DNA from 2 places in the Paenibacillus sp. P13VS genome. Region 1 is predicted to be linked to the other one. Evidence: riboswitches for the same ligand, from Rfam matches in the RefSeq annotation. Region 1 holds a riboswitch; the other holds the start of a gene.
What was found. Region 1 has a riboswitch for S-adenosylmethionine ahead of metA (homoserine O-acetyltransferase MetA). Riboswitches for the same ligand answer to the same signal wherever they lie in the genome.

Region 1 (8,382 bases):
ACGCGGCATACAAAGGCAATCGTCCTGAAGCACCGAATGATCTGATTCCCCAGTTTGCATTGATCCGTGAAGTCATGGACAGCCTGGGTATTCCGAATATTGGAGCGGAAGGGTATGAAGCCGATGACTGCATCGGTACACTGGCCAAGTATTATACGGAGCAGACGGATATGAACGTGATGGTGCTGACCGGCGACCATGATATGCTGCAGCTGATTAATGACCGGACAAGCATTATTATTATGAAAAAAGGCCACGGCAACTACATGGTGTATACGCCTGAATCTCTCATGGCAGAGAAGCAGTTGACTCCTCGTCAAATCATTGATATGAAAGGTCTGATGGGAGATGCAAGTGACAATTACCCTGGAGTACGTGGAATCGGTGAGAAAACAGCTCTAAAACTCGTACAGGAATATGGCACCATTGAGGGTATTCTGGATAATTTGGATAAACTCACGCCATCGGTACGTAAAAAAATCGAGAATGATCTCGACATGCTGCATCTGTCCCGTAAACTGGCAGAGATTCACTGCGCTGTTCCGGTAGCCTGCGCACTGGATGTATGTGAATTGCGTCTTGATCCGGATACGGTGATGGACAAGTTCGAACAACTTGAGATGAAGAGCCTGGGCTCTTGGATGGGAGTGGCAATAGGGTGAGCAACATGCAGACCAAACGTGCCGGTAGAAAGTGGTGGACAGGGGCTATGGCCCTCGTCCTGGCTTTGCCGGTATTACTATCAGGCGCAGTAAGCGCTCCGCAAATAGCTGATGCAAAAGCGGCAATAAGCACCAAAGTACAGAAAGTAAAAGCAGCAGGACGAAATTTCACCGTACAAACGGTAAGCATTCCCAAAGGAACACCGGTGACTGTAGGATTAGCCAAGAAACAGGTAGGACAAACGGCAACATTGCCGTCCATTGTAAAATCATATGGTGCTCAAGCAGCCATTAACGGGGCATTTTTTGAAGCGTATAACGGAGCACCAGATCCTTATGGCATGTTAATAGCAAATGGAAAAGTCATACATATTGGACGATACGGAACAACGATAGGTTTCAAGGAAGATGGAACAGCAATGATGGATTCACTTCAGGTAAGTCTTACAGGTAAAGTTACCGATTCAGCAGGTAAGTCACGCAGCTGGTACGCAACATTCATTAACCGTACACCTTCTGCGAATGCGAGCATATCAATGCTCTATACTCCGGAGCGCGGCCCCAAAGTTGGATTCAAGGGTGGTACTGCAGTTGTGATGGAGAAAGGGATTGTCACCAAAAAAGTAGCCAATAACAATGTAGCGATTCCGAAGAATGGATCGGTATTGGTCTTTACGGGCAATCAGAAATCTACTGCAGATCGCTTCTCTGTGGGTTCGACTGTAGAAATGAACTACAAATATACCAATGCATCAGGCAAAGAGATTCCTTGGGAAGACGTAGTAACTGCTGTTGGTGCTGGTCCTCGTCTTGTGAAAGACGGTAAAGTCGCCGTGAACCCAACCAGCGAAGGATTCAAGGATACCAAGATTCTGAATGCCTCTGGTGCCAGAAGCGGGATTGCCATCATGGGTGACGGTTCAGTAATGCTTGCAACTGTGTCGGGAGCCACCATTAAGGAATGGGCGGCAGTCATGCAGAAGCTTGGTGCCAAGCAGGCCATGAACCTGGATGGCGGAGCTTCCTCGGGCTTGTATGCAGGTGGCAAGATGTTGACTTCACCAGGGCGGTTGTTAAGTAATACACTCGTTTTTGGCAGCTCAGTCCGTTAAAGTACTAATTTTATGGGAGGTAACAAGCACATGACACTCACACCTGATCAACAGTCAGCAGAACGTAATACAGCTGTTCTTGCCATTAATGTGGGCCAGCCTCAGCCATTGCCTGGCCAGAAGCGTGAAGTGCTAAGCGGCATTGTCAAACTTCCCGTATCCGGCCCGGTTTTCCTGTCATTCACTGGAATGACAGGAGATGGCCAGGCGGACCTGGAGAATCACGGCGGACCGGATAAGGCTGTATGTGTATACGATTACAGTCGATATTCCGCACTGGAACAACTGATGGAGCGCAAGCTGGACTGGGGAGCTTGTGGTGAGAATTTAACGGTGGAAGGCTGCTCTGAGGATCAAGTCCGGATTGGTGATATGTATGAACTGGGCGGAGCTTTGGTTCAGGTTAGCCAGCCAAGACAACCCTGCTTCAAACTCGCTGCCCGGTATGATTTCAAAGAGCTGCCTGTGTATTTTCAGGAAAGCGGCTATACCGGTTTCTATTTTCGCGTACTGGAGGAGGGAGAAGTCGCTCCTGACTCTCCGTTCAGGCGTATCCGCACAGACCCTGCATCCATGACCGTTCTCGAGGCCAACCGGGTCATGCATCAAGGGAAGAAGGATGCAGCCGGCATGCATGCATTACTGGCTATTCCATCGCTTTCGGATAGTTGGAGGCAAACGTTGTTGAAACGTTTGGATAAGCTGGAGAGCGGGCAGTAGGTTCACAACATATCATCGTCCAGAACCAAAGATGAATTTCACTTTAAACTAACTTGGGAGTGTGACTAACTTGACGATTTTAGGCGCAATTGAAGCTGGGGGAACCAAATTTGTATGTGGGATTGGAACTGAAAATGGTGAGGTGCTTGAACGGGTAAGTTTTCCTACAACCACACCGGAAGAAACGATGGCGCAGGTTATCGCTTTCTTTGAAGGCAAAGGGATTGAAGCTTTGGGCGTAGGTTCTTTTGGACCGATTGACCCGATTGAAGGAAGTCCTACGTACGGATATATTACAACTACACCGAAGCCTCATTGGGGTCAGTATGATATTATTGGCAAACTCAAGGAACATTTTGATGTGCCGATGACGTTTGATACGGATGTAAACGGAGCTGCGCTTGGAGAAGCGACCTGGGGAGCAGCACAAGGGCTGGAGAGCTGTCTGTATATCACTGTCGGAACAGGTATTGGTGCCGGAGCAGTCGTAGGCGGTAAAATGGTTCACGGTTTATCTCATCCAGAGATGGGACATATTATTGTACGCAGACACCCTGAGGATACATATGAAGGCTTTTGTCCATACCACGGGGACTGTCTGGAAGGACTCGCAGCGGGACCAGCTATCAATAAACGTTGGGACCAACCGGCGTATGAGCTGCCAGCAGATCACAAAGCCTGGGAGATTGAGGCACATTATCTGGCGCACGCACTCATGAATTATGTACTGATTCTCACTCCGGAAAAAATTGTGATGGGTGGAGGGGTCATGAAGCAGGAGCATCTGTTCCCCATGGTGCGCAGCAAATTGCAGGAGCTGTTAAATGGATATGTTCAGCATCCGGCCCTTCACTCGGGAATCGACGAGTATGTCGTTCCGCCAGGCCTTGGTGACAATGCCGGTTTGTGCGGATCGCTGGCCTTGGCCAAATTGGCTTTGAACAAATAATTCAATTGATCACAAGTGGTTGACGAATTTTTCCATTGTGGTAAGATATGAGCAACAGCATACTACGGTTAATGAGGAAGCACCTCTCTTGCAATGAATTTGCAGGAGAGGTGCTTTTTTTGTTGCCTGGAGGCGGCTCATCTAACTGTGAATAGGCTGCAATATTAAGGAGGGGAAATCGATGGAAGTCATTTTCATGAACAGATTGTCCAAATTGTCAGGTCAACATGAGGAACACGCTCAGCTGTGGATTGGTGAGGAGGAAGGTGCCTGGCATCTCGGGTGGAGCCATTATGAGGAAGGAGATCGCGAAGACAGCATCTGGTATGAGGGGAGCTCCTGGGAAGAACTGCTCCATATTTATCGTCACCAGTTGGCGATTCGAATGAGTGAAGGTTACCGGCCATTGATTCAGGGACTGTTTCATGAGACGGATGATCTGAAATTACGCAGTTATGGTGGACAGCGTCTTCATTGTTATAGTGAACGCTACGGCAATGAAGAGTTATATGCTGATCTATGCACATGGCGGAGAAGAAGGGCAGCGTCTGACCGGAAGGCCCCATACTTTATTGCAACGAATCGTTTGCTGCGCATGATCAGTGCATTCGTACCACAAACCATGGAGGAACTGATGCAGTTACCAGGTGTTGGGGAGAGCAAAGCAAATGAATACGGTCAGGAGTGGATGGAGCTAACAAGCGGAGTAGAGCGTTCTACGGCTTTTCCACTTGATTGGGTGCAAACGGTATTGTCCGAAGATGAATATGAGAGCTGGTTGTACAAGCAAAAAGAACAGAAATATAAGCAGGAGCTGGACAAGTTCACCACTCGCAAGCAGGTGCTTGAGGGTATGAAGGAAGGGTATACGCTGGAAGAGATTGTGAATCGCTCCGGACTATCCCGCAGAGAGCTGATTGAACTGCTGGAGACACTCGATACGGAAGGTTATGATACGGATAGCCTCCTGGATGCAGAGCTTGCAGTCATGCCTGAGCAGGAGCAGGAGGCGGTCTGGAGTGCATACGAGGAGCTGGGAGACAGTTTCCTGAAACCTGTATTACATAGAGTATACGGCGGGGATAAGCCGGTTAGCGGCAATCTGGAGCAAGTGTACGAGAGACTGCGCATGATCCGCATTCGATTCCGAAGACATGTAGAAACAGAGCGGAACGCGGGCTAGGCAGCCCATATCGTTTCGAGAGAAGTTTTTGAGTACAGAAAAAAAGACGAAGCTGTTTCTCCCTGAATGGAGTGCTTCGTCTTTTTGAATGAATACGTTCAGATCCAATCTTTTTTGCGGAAAATAAAGAACATGCTCAGGCCAAGGGTCACCATCAGGCCAATGACTACAAAATATCCATACTTCCAGTCCAGCTCAGGCATGTTGTTGAAGTTCATCCCATAGATGCCGGTAATGACCGTCAGGGGCATGAACACCGTTGTAATGGCGGTAAACACGCGCATGATTTCGTTCGCCCGGTTGGCGATACTGGATTGGTAGGCTTCTCGCAAGTTTCCCATTAGGTCTCGATAAGTCTCGAACGTCTCGGATATTTTCACAGCATTCTCATAGATGTCACTGAAGTACTTCTGCAGCTGGTCATCGATGAGACGCAAATCCTTTTTGTTGAGCGTATTGATGACCTCTTTTTGAGGTCCAAGCACTTTCTTGAGCCACAGAATCTCACTGCGCAGCCCGATAATTTCATTCAAATGGGACTTTTTCGTATGCATCAAAATATCTTCTTCCAATTTCTCAATGCGTGCTTCGATCCGGTCGCCGACGGTAAAGTAGTTATCCACAATCAAGTCGACCAACAGATACAGAAGACGATCGGGAGTGCTGACTTCCTGTTCCCACAGAATAGGCTTCAAGGTCCGCAGTTCGCTGACTTTCTGCTTCGTAACACTAATGATATAATGTCTCCCCAGAAACAGGTTAACCGCACGCAAAAAGATCTCTTCGTCATCAAATCGAATGCTGTTTACAACAATAAAATAATGGCTCTCATAAATTTCAATCTTAGGACGCTGCTCTTCATCACTCAAACAGTCCTCTACAGCCAGATCATGCATCATGAACAGCGGCTGAAGTACCGCCAGATCATCAACGTCTGCATCGATCCAGTAAAATCCCTCAGCTGGTGGCGTTAGCGCCTGCTCAATATCGTCCACCGGGATAAATACACCGTTGTTTACCAACCGGATTTTCATCGTTCATCCACTCCTTCTGCACCCGCCAAACAGGCGGATTTTCATCAATATGGGCGCAAAAAGAACAGATCAGCCGGTCGGCAGCGGAGCCTGGAAGTCAGGACTGCGTTCGCTCTATAAACAAACGGAAATAACGTCCCGCTGCCGGCATGCTGATGTCAATTCTCTATGCAGTTTGTCGGAATACGGCTGACAGTCAGGCCTCGGGTCGCCATCCATTGAATATGTCACCTCTCACATAAGGGTTTGCAACACTTGTTTAGTATACCGCTGGTACATGGTGCTTTCAAGCGCAAAAATGTGTCTATTTCGCGCCCTGAAGCAGTGTATGACAGCGATAGACAAACGGTTCCGGCCTACATGAACAGACATAAAACTACATGCTTGACGTGAGAGGATTAATGTTTTAAAGTAGACGGTGAAGTACACTAATTACACAATCGAATAAGGCGAAATCTTATCAAGAGTAGGTGGAGGGACTGGCCCGATGAAACCCGGCAACCGGCGGTATACCGCACGGTGCTAATTCTTGCAGCGACTAAGTGTCCATTGAGGCACTGTTGTAACTGAGAGATGAGAGAGGCGCATATCTATTTACATATGACCTTTCTCGGAATCCGAGGAAGGTCTTTGTTATATGCACCGACTTCTCAGCACTGATTTTCGCTATGGAACTTGAGTTTGTCAGGTTAGAGCGTTGCGCTTTTTGCAATTCTCCACCTATAGACAAGCTCATGGCAGTCTAGAACGATTTTGATGTGTTACACATCAAGTCTGTGATGACTGCATCTATCTATGCACAAGGAGGAGTTGTACATCATGCCAATTAAAATTCCAGACGCACTGCCTGCCAAGGAAGTCCTCGCAGGTGAGAACATCTTCGTAATGGACGAGACACATGCTTACCAGCAGGATATTCGTCCACTACGCATTGCTATATTAAACCTGATGCCTACCAAGGAAACAACAGAAACCCAATTGCTTCGTTTGGTTGGGAACACCCCTATACAGGTCGATATCGTTCTGGTTCATCCCAAGTCCCACACATCGAAGAACACGTCACAGGAGTATCTGAATCTGTTCTACAAAACCTTTGATGAGATTGAACACCGCCGTTTTGACGGAATGATCATTACAGGTGCCCCTGTTGAGCAGATGGATTTCGAAGACGTGAATTATTGGAAGGAAATCCAGGAGATCTTCGATTGGACCAAAACCAACGTTACATCGACCATGCACATCTGTTGGGCTTCTCAGGCTGGTCTGTATCATCATTTCGGTGTACCTAAGGTAGCGCTGGAAGAGAAGTGTTTTGGCGTATTTCCACATACGATTAACAAATCTCACGTACAGCTGCTTCGCGGATTTGATGAAGTGTTCAATGTTCCACATTCCCGTCATACCGAAGTTCGGCGCGAGGATATTGAGAAAAACGATAACCTCGAAATTTTGGCCGAATCGGAGGAAGCTGGCATTTTCCTCGTTGCCACCAAAGACGGCAAACAAATTTTTGTGACAGGGCATGCGGAGTATGATCCATTGTCCTTGAAATGGGAATATGACCGCGATGCATCCAAGGGATTGGATATCGCACTGCCAAAAAACTATTTTCCAAATGACGATCCATCCCGTGTTCCTCCGGCAACCTGGCGGGCACATGCAAACTTATTATTCTCTAATTGGCTCAATTACTATGTGTATCAGGAGACGCCTTACGATATTGGCCCGCAAATCTAATCGAGATTACAGGAGGATACTGCAATGGAAGACAATAAGTTAAAAATCGAAAGCCGCTTGGCTCAAATCGGATCCGTCAATGAGCCGGGAACTGGTGCCGTGAATTTCCCCATCTATCAATCAACGGCGTTCCGCCATCCAAAGCTCGGGCAGAGCACAGGCTTTGACTACATTCGTACGACCAATCCAACACGTAAGGTACTGGAAGAAGCTGCAGCTGCACTCGAATCCGGTGATGCCGGTTTTGCCTGTAGCTCGGGCATGGCAGCGCTGCAAACGATCTTCGCCATGTTTGGACAGGGCGATCATCTGATTGTCTCGCTGGATCTGTATGGGGGAACGTATCGTCTTCTAGAGCGTATCCTGTCCCGTTTTGGCGTAACGGCAAGCTACGTGGACACGAATGATCTGGTGGCCATGGAAGACATTCGTCAGCCGAACACCAAAGCTGTATTTATCGAGACGCCAACCAATCCCCTTATGATGATTACGGATATTGAAGCGGTCAGCTCCTGGGCGAAAAGCCATAACCTGTTGACGATTGTGGACAATACACTGCTGACGCCATTCTTCCAACGTCCGATCGAGCTCGGAGCAGATATCGTTGTTCATAGCGCAACCAAATACCTGGGTGGACACAACGATGTGCTTGCCGGATTGATCATCACCAAGGGCGAGGAATTGTCAGCTGAAATGGCATTTCTGCATAACTCCATTGGTGCAGTACTATCTCCAAGTGATTCCTATCAGTTGATGAAAGGCATGAAGACACTCGCGCTTCGTATGGAGCGACATGAGTATAATTCACTTACCATTGCCAAGTATTTGCTGGAACATCCATCTGTGGGGGAAGTATACCACCCTGGTTTGTCAGATCACCCGGGATACGAAGTGCAGAAGAAACAATCTAGAGGAAACACAGGCATCTTCTCTTTCAAAGTTAAAGATGCCCGTTTCGTTGAACCACTGCTGCGCCATATCAAGT
Region 2 (8,382 bases), on a different contig from region 1:
GCATTCCCGCAGCGATTGTCCGCTTACGTGCATGAGTGGTTTAACGAACATCAGGTAGAGACACGCGGACATGTCGCCATCTCTCGTCTTGAAGGGAACGCTATCTATAACCGGGATGAAGAAATCCTGACGGATGCTGTAGTATGGACTGCCGGCATTCAGCCCGTTAAAGTCGTGCAGGATCTCGACGTTACAAAAGACCCTCAGGGCCGGGTTGTACTGAATGAATATTACCAAATTCCTGAATACACAGATGTTTATGTGGTCGGTGACTGTGCCAGTGTACCTTATGCACCAAGTGGTCAGGCTGCAGAAGTACAGGGTGAACAGATCGCTCATATTCAGCATGCCCTCTGGAAAGGCGAAAAGCCCAACCCGCAGCCGCTCAAGCTCCGCGGCACGTTAGGTGCACTCGGCAAGAAGGCTGGGTTTGGGCTGATGGGCAAAACGTCCATGATGGGACGTGTACCTCGTATCTTGAAAAGCGGCGTGCTCTGGATGTCCAAGCGTCATCTCGGTTAGCCGAGATCCAGCTCATCCCAGGCATCGGCTTCGGCAATTTTGGCCAAAATGGCGTTATATAGATCTTCCACTTTGTCCGTGATGACAACTTCACCATTGACCAGTGCAAAAGGAGTCATATAACATTGGCCACAGTTGCTGAGGCAGCCGTATTCTATCACATCATAGTCTGGATTCTCTTCGAGTTGCTCCATGACTTCATCTGTGCCAAAATGCATATTGTTGGCACAAAATTCAATAATCGGTCTCATGTAGGTTCACCTGCTTTGTTTGACCATTTTAATTTACGGCCAATTGTAATATAATATATAGAGGAAAGGAGTTGAAAAATATGAGCGAAAACGCACAAAGCACCATGTATGATGAGGTATCTGACGTGCTTGACAAACTTCGTCCGTTCCTGCAACGCGATGGCGGTGACGTGGAACTGGTCGACGTGGAGGACGGCATCGTTAAGCTGAAACTGGTCGGTGCCTGCGGCAGCTGCCCAAGCTCCACCATTACCTTAAAAGCCGGGATTGAACGCGCCCTTCTTGAAGAAGTTGACGGTGTCGAAGAAGTCGTACAAGTATTCTAATCAATCCTTCACGAAATAAACCTCAAGAGCCTTTCGCTTCAATCGAAGCGGAGGGCTCTTTTTTGTGCGTTCCTCTAATGTCCCTCTTCACGCTGGATGGTTGGACGTATAGGATCGAGCCCGCCCGAAACATCCATAATGTTGCCTGTAATAAAATCGGAGTGATCCAGGCACAAATACGTAATCACCCGCGCAATATCTTCACCGCTCCCAGGACGGCCTCTCGGCGTCTCCTGATCGGTTATGCCAGCTAATTCATCAATCGTTTTTTCCTTATTGGCCCCCCGGATATCACCGGGACACACCATATTCACCGTAATGCCGTAAGGAGCCTCCTCCACAGCAAGCGTCTTCGTAAAGGATACCAGACCTACCTTCGCAGCAGCGTAAACTGCACGATGAGGCCAGGATCGTGCCTCTCCCGCATGACTGAAACCAAAATGAATAATTCGGCCCCACTTTTTGCGTCGCATCTCCGGAAGCACGCGTTGGTCGAGAAGCATGGGGCCCAGCAGGTTCCCCTGTACCAACATTTGAATCTCGGCCTCGGTATAGTTTGCAAACAATCGGCGTTCGCGAACGAAAGGTCCCGCATTATTCACCAGTATATCAATACTGCCCAGCTCGACTTCAACCTGTTCTACCAACTTGGCGATGTCTTCCGTTTTGGAAATGTCTGCTTGAATGGCGATGCACTGTACACCTTTTGCTGTGATCTGGGCCTGAAGTGCTTCAGCTTCGATACGGCTGTGCACGTAATTCAAGGCAATATGGCATCCCTGATCTGCCAGACGGAGGGCCGTCATTTTTCCAAGACCTTTGGCACTTCCCGTTATGAGGGCAATCTTCCCCTTCACGTCCATCCCCCTCTTCAAAGTGCAGTCACTCATTCAGTATAAAAGATTTATCATCCCCTCACAACTTGCAACACCCCGCCAATCTGTTCCATGTGCAAAAAAGTGTAAATTGAGGACTATATACTTAATTTTAAAATCAACCAAAATGATCTGGCCTAGGTCCTAAGAAGTAAAAATAAACCTTATTAACCATAAATACCTTGTCAGTGGTAACCGCATATGGTAATGTCGATAAGTCATTATTTTCTTATGATGATAACGACATAATACATATAATCATGTAATTTCCACGTTATATGATGCATTCGAAAGGAATAGCATAATGAAAAGATGGTTACCTGCACTTTTGACAATGTTTCTCGTAACTGCGCTCCATCTCCCCTTTACTCCACAAGCATTCGCAGAAAGCAGCAATGATGGCAACTCACAAGATTACGAATGGATTGATGGACCAGCGTCAGTTTCCCTGGATGATAAGGCCACACTACAAGTTGCCGAAAATCTAACTTATCTTGACGCTTCCAACACCAAGCGTTTTATGGAAGACAGTGACTCTTTCCCAAATGGTACTGAAATCGGTAGTATATATGGAGCTGGAGAACAATCGAACTGGTATGTCGTGTTTGAATATAATAATACCGGACATATCGACGACGGTGATCAAGATGATCTGGATGCCGACGAACTTCTGGATAGCTACAAACGAGGTACTGAAGATCAGAATGAGAAAACCACTCCGGACAATCAGCTATTTGTAACCGGATGGGATATCGAACCTGCGTACGACAATAATACACATCAACTGCTGTATTCCCTTGGCCTTAAGGATGCCCAGCAAGAAGAGCTTGTGAATTACAATGTTAATGTCCTGACGCGTGAAGGATATGTCGGAGTTATCCTGGTAACAGACAGCGCGAATTTTGAACAAAATCGCCAGCAATTCGAAGATAGTGTACTCAGCAACCTTACCGTAAATAAGGGGTACAAATATGAAGAATTTGATGCATCTGTTGATAAAAAATCGGAGCTTGGTTTGACTGGACTTATTTTGGGAGGCGCTGGAGTAGCCGTGGCAAAGAAAGTCGGTCTGCTGCTTCTGCTCAAAAAGGGTTGGTTCGTGATCGTCGCTGCTATTGTTGGCGCATTCAGTTGGTTACGCCGAAAACTGACAGGAAGAAAAAATAAGTCTGATTCCCATTCAAACGAACGGGATATCATATCACCTATAGAGGAATCCTATCAGCAACATGCCGCTGGACAAGAGTCCCCGAGGCAAACAGGTACAACATCTGATCGAAATTCAGAGCATGATCCTAATAGACATTCATAACGTTTTGCACATAAAAGCCCCGCAATCTTTGATAGATTGCGGGGCTTTTAACATGCTTTTTAGTATGAAAATACAGAACTATTTAGAATGCAGGTTCAACTGCACCTTGATAACGTTCCTTGATGAAGGTTTTAACTGCTTCGGAATTCAGGGCAGCAGCCAGCTTCTTGATCGCATCTGCATCCTTGTTGTCTTCACGGGCAACGAGAATGTTTGCGTAAGGGTTGCCTTGCAGATCCTCGATAAGCAAGGAATCCTTCTCCGGATTCAAGTTAGCTTCAAGGGCATAGTTGGCATTGATGAATACCAGATCGGCTTCATCCAGCTGACGAGGCATCATGGCTGCATCGAGCTCAATAATATCCAGGTTTTTCGGATTAGCTGTAATATCCTGAATGGTGGATGCAATATTGGTATTGTCTTTCAGCGTAATGATTCCTTCTTTTGCAAGCAGCAGAAGTGCACGACCACCGTTTGATGGGTCATTAGGAATGGCTACTTTGGCGCCGTCTTGGAGTTCATCCAAGGATTTGATCTTTTTGGAGTATCCAGCAAAAGGCTCAACATGAACAGGCGTTACCGAAACGAGGTTAAAACCACGTTCTTTGTTTTCTGTGTCCAGGTAAGGCTGGTGTTGGAAAAAGTTTGCATCCAATTGTTTATCGGCAAGCTGTTGATTTGGTTGAACATAGTCGTTGAATGTTACAACCTGCAAACGAATGCCTTGAGCTTCCAGCTCAGGTTTGATGCTCTCCAGAATTTCAGCATGAGGTGTAGGTGAAGCTCCCACTTTCAGTTCCACCGTACGCGGTGCACCTGCCTCATTATCTGCGCCACTGTCGGAATCCTTGTTGTTTCCGCATGCAGCCAGTACTGCAATCAGCATCAAGCTTAGCAGTGCAAAAGACCATTTTTTCATGTGTAAAACCCCTTCTCCAATAAATTTTTTTGTTGCATCTTTGCATTCATTCGATATGGAATGGATGCAGTATGCTATATATGTGTTATTTCCGGGTGAACAGTTTAACCAGTTGATCGCCAAACATTTGCAGAAATTGTACGAGAATAACCATAAATGCAACAGAAATAATCATAATTTCATATTGGTATCTGAAGTACCCATAGTTAATTGCAAGCGTTCCGAGTCCGCCTCCGCCAACCATACCCGCCATGGCTGTATACGAAACCAGCGTTACAATTGTGATTGTAATTCCCGCGAGCAGACCAGGCAGTGCCTCGGGAAGCAGTACACGTCTTACAATCTGTCCGGTGGATGCACCCATGGCCTGAGCCGCCTCGATGACGCCACGGTCTACTTCACGCAGCGTTGTCTCAACCAACCTTGCAAAGTAAGGAGCAGCTGCGATGACGAGCGGCGGTATGACGCCAAGCACCCCAGTGGCGGTACCCACGAGTGAACGTGTAAACGGAATGAGGGCAACAATCAGAATGATAAATGGTACTGATCTCAGTATATTAACAATAATGGATAACACGGTGTAGATTGTACGTGACTGGATGGAAGCCGATCTTGCTGTCATGAATAGCAGCACACCCAGCGGCAACCCGATAATGATGGTGAACAAACCGGAAGCTCCCAGAATTTGCAGTGTTTCAATGGAGGCCTTACCGATCTCTTCCCAACGTACAGTTGAAAAATCCATATTAACGAAGCACCTCCACATCAAGCCCTTGCTCTTTCAATTCCTGCACAGTCCGGCTGATCGCATCTGCATCGCCTTCAAACCGCACGGTCAACTGGCCATATGGGATCTGTTTGATCCTTGAGATCGTTCCTTGCAGAATGGCGAAGTCCACTCCGGTCTGACGAACGGTTCTCGACAGAATGGCTTCATACGTCTTCTCACCCAAGAACGAAATTTTGACCAATTGTGATCGGCCATCCTGCTGTACTGTTCCTCCCGCATGTGCCATTGCTGCTTCTTCTAGGAGAAGCTCAGAATCGTGATCACGCTGCATGAAGTCACGCGTAATGGCATGCTGTGGTTTAAGGAAGACATCCGTTACAGGGCCTTGCTCCACAATTCCCCCCTGATGAATGACAGCAACTTGATCACAAATGCTCTGAATAACATGCATCTCATGCGTGATCAAAACAATCGTGAGATTGTATTTCTGATTGATGTCCAGCAGCAGCTTCAGAATCGAAGCTGTCGTCTGCGGATCTAGGGCAGATGTTGCTTCGTCACACAGCAGAACGGAAGGATCACTGGCAAGTGCACGGGCGATACCAACTCTTTGTTTCTGTCCACCTGACAGCTGAGCCGGATATTTGCTGCTATGATGCTCCAATCCAACGAGAGTCAGCATCTCCTTCACCTTGCGGTCAATATCAGCTTTAGGTGTATTCACGAGCTTTAGTGGAAAAGCTACATTGTCATATACTGTAGCCGAGGATAACAGATTAAAGTGCTGAAATATCATGCCAATCTTGCGTCGCTGCTTCTGCAGCTCTGTCTTATGGAGACCGGTTAGGTTGACTCCATCTACCCATACCTCACCGGATGTTGGTCTTTCGAGCAGGTTGATACAACGGATTAATGTACTTTTGCCTGCACCGGAGTGTCCAATCACTCCGAATATTTCACCTTTACCGATCTTTAGATCCAAATCGGCTAGGGCTGTCGTTTGTTTTGAACCTCTGCCATACGTCTTGGTTAATCCTTTTAATTCGATCAATATGACTTCTCCTTCCCACCGCCTACATGTATCTTTACCCGAATGAAAGGAAAACTCCCCTCTGACATATAAAAAAGAGCCCTTTTGCAGAAACAAAAAGGGCTCTTCACGCGAAAGAATATACCTTCTCATCTGCCAAAATCGTGCTGTGCACCATTTTGTAGGAATTAGCACCTAACATCTATAAAGTATGACTGGTTGTCATGTCGTTATAAATCGGTTGCCGGGCTTCATCGGGCCTGTCCCTCCGCCGCTCTCGATAAGAAATATTAAATTTATAAGTTCAGTGGTAAAATGTAAATGGTATGCATGTTAATGTCATGTAACGCTTAATTAGAAACTCAGTATAATCCAAGTATTCCGCTTTGTCAAAGGTAAATATTACACAATTATTTTGCCACTTCTGACATGCCCTGCTTGTGCCACATTTTATTGATGTAACCATACGATGCTTTTAGCGTTTCGCAAACCATATCCACGCCCTGACGCAATTCCTCCAGGTGCTGATCCAGATCTTCAAGCTTCACTTTCCCCTGCAACGTTTGATGAAGCTGCCACAGATCATCCTGCATCTCGGAATTCATGTAGTGAATCTCCATATTCCGACGTTTACGCAGTTTGCTCATCGGTTCCCGATATGCATCCTTAATTTTGATTAATTCTACAGCAAGATCATTATGCATTTTCGAATAGCCAAACTGTCTCATCACGGTAAAATACGAAAAATGGGATTTCACCTTGGAGGTGTTCAGATTAAAAATTTCATTTAATACCGTGCCTGTCTTATCAAGAATTGCAAAACAACGAATGAACCCATCCTTGTAGAAGTACACGTATCGGGCGTACTCGGCCTTCTCCTCAATGGTCATGTCATCGGTGGAGCCAGCCTTGACCTTCTGGCGGAAGTGGGAAGCAGCGAAGCAGGCCTGCTCCAGCTCGTCCAGTGAAGAAATTAATCCCTGCGTCCATACGTACAGTTTGCGATAATCGTGAGTCGGGTCCTGATTCAAATCCAGCTGTCGTTGTAACAGTCCGAGTGTCTCCACCATGGACTCGATCGCTTCTTCCAATACGCCCTCATTCTGACGCGGCAATTCACCCAGCAACGTTCGCAGCATATACAGCCTCCTCTTTCCACTCTGCTGATCAATAAGATGATTTATAATATTAAACCTAATCGGAATCAGAGTAAACGTATGATCGCTGCTTACATTAGGTTGCCCTGCCCCGCCTGACATCAAACAAAGCCCACCTGCCCAATGATGTGCATCATTGGATGGCGGACTTTGCATTTGGAAACCATGAACGACTCTGTGTAATGAAATGTTAGAAACGATCAGCTGGCCGATGAAGCTTGTACACCAGGAAACTCATATAGGTTAATATCCCGAACAAAATGGCGATATCAAGCATGTGAGCCAGAGCCACGAACATGTACACTTCCGGACGGCTGATGGTAAGCATCATGCCAAAACCGATCAGGACTTGGAGCAGAATGAGCACCACAGATACAACGCCCAATGCCCGAAGTTCCGTATTATCCGGATGTTTGCGATAGGCATAATGCCCCAGGATCGCAATCACAATAACAAGGGAAGCAGCGGCTACACGGTGAGCAAACGCTACGGCCACGCCACCAGACAGTTCAGGTATAATCTGTCCGTTACAGAGCGGGAAGCCTGAGCATCCCCCAGCTGAGTCGGTATGGCTTACAAAGGCCCCTGTGTATACCACAAGATACGTGTAGATGGTTGAGAACCATACCAGGTTGCGGAAGCTTTTGCTGACCCGCGGGTATTTGTTCAATCTTTCGAGACCACCATGACGAGCCTCCTGCCTAATCCCGAGAGCCATCATCAGGGAACTGGCAAAGGCAATCAGGGCAAATCCGAAGTGCAGCGCCATAACCGCCGATGATTGGGAGAACACGACGGCAAAGGCCCCCATAATCCCCTGGATAATGACAAAGATCAACGTTAAGAAGGAAAACAACTGCAGATCACGACGTGATTTGCCATATCGTAGAAATGCAACAAAAGAGGCAATGGAAAGTAATCCAGCCAATGCGCTGACCGCGCGATGCGAATATTCAATCAGTGAGGCTACAGTATGTGCAGGAACGAGTTTACCGTTACATAGAGGCCACTCCGTGCCGCACCCCAGTCCGGATTCCGTCTTGGTAACGACCCCACCGCCGAACGTAGCCAGGAACATAACAAGACAAGTTAATACGGTTAACCATTTAAACAAGGTTAAGTGCTTCAATTTTTTCTCACCCGCTGTTGGTTTAAGATGGCGAAGAATGATCTCTCCGCTTGTTTCGATACTTTGACACTTATTTCACAACTAACACAACTAAATTCATTATACCGGATAAAAGTGTCATTGACGCCTCG

Region 2: linked by a shared signal. The riboswitch ahead of GUA98_RS20350 (methionine ABC transporter ATP-binding protein) and the one ahead of metA (homoserine O-acetyltransferase MetA) in region 1 are both predicted to bind S-adenosylmethionine.

Annotation. Positions count from the first base shown of each region.
Region 1 covers NZ_WYEV01000002.1:706,070-714,451, reverse strand. Annotated here, with positions in the region: gene GUA98_RS04320 (5'-3' exonuclease) at 1-662, shown strand, start outside; gene GUA98_RS04315 (phosphodiester glycosidase family protein) at 668-1,774, shown strand; gene GUA98_RS04310 (MOSC domain-containing protein) at 1,805-2,494, shown strand; gene GUA98_RS04305 (ROK family protein) at 2,565-3,443, shown strand; gene GUA98_RS04300 (HRDC domain-containing protein) at 3,625-4,626, shown strand; gene corA (magnesium/cobalt transporter CorA) at 4,725-5,660, opposite strand; gene GUA98_RS04290 (hypothetical protein) at 5,710-5,853, shown strand; SAM riboswitch class I at 6,115-6,240, shown strand; gene metA (homoserine O-acetyltransferase MetA) at 6,480-7,397, shown strand; gene GUA98_RS04280 (PLP-dependent transferase) at 7,422-8,382, shown strand, end outside.
Region 2 covers NZ_WYEV01000008.1:60,343-68,724, reverse strand. Annotated here, with positions in the region: gene GUA98_RS20385 (NAD(P)/FAD-dependent oxidoreductase) at 1-522, shown strand, start outside; gene GUA98_RS20380 (YuzB family protein) at 519-773, opposite strand; gene GUA98_RS20375 (NifU family protein) at 854-1,099, shown strand; gene GUA98_RS20370 (SDR family oxidoreductase) at 1,174-1,956, opposite strand; gene GUA98_RS20365 (DUF2167 domain-containing protein) at 2,279-3,286, shown strand; gene GUA98_RS20360 (MetQ/NlpA family ABC transporter substrate-binding protein) at 3,369-4,205, opposite strand; gene GUA98_RS20355 (methionine ABC transporter permease) at 4,291-4,950, opposite strand; gene GUA98_RS20350 (methionine ABC transporter ATP-binding protein) at 4,952-5,986, opposite strand; SAM riboswitch class I at 6,112-6,252, opposite strand; gene GUA98_RS20345 (Cthe_2314 family HEPN domain-containing protein) at 6,376-7,104, opposite strand; gene GUA98_RS20340 (COX15/CtaA family protein) at 7,313-8,236, opposite strand.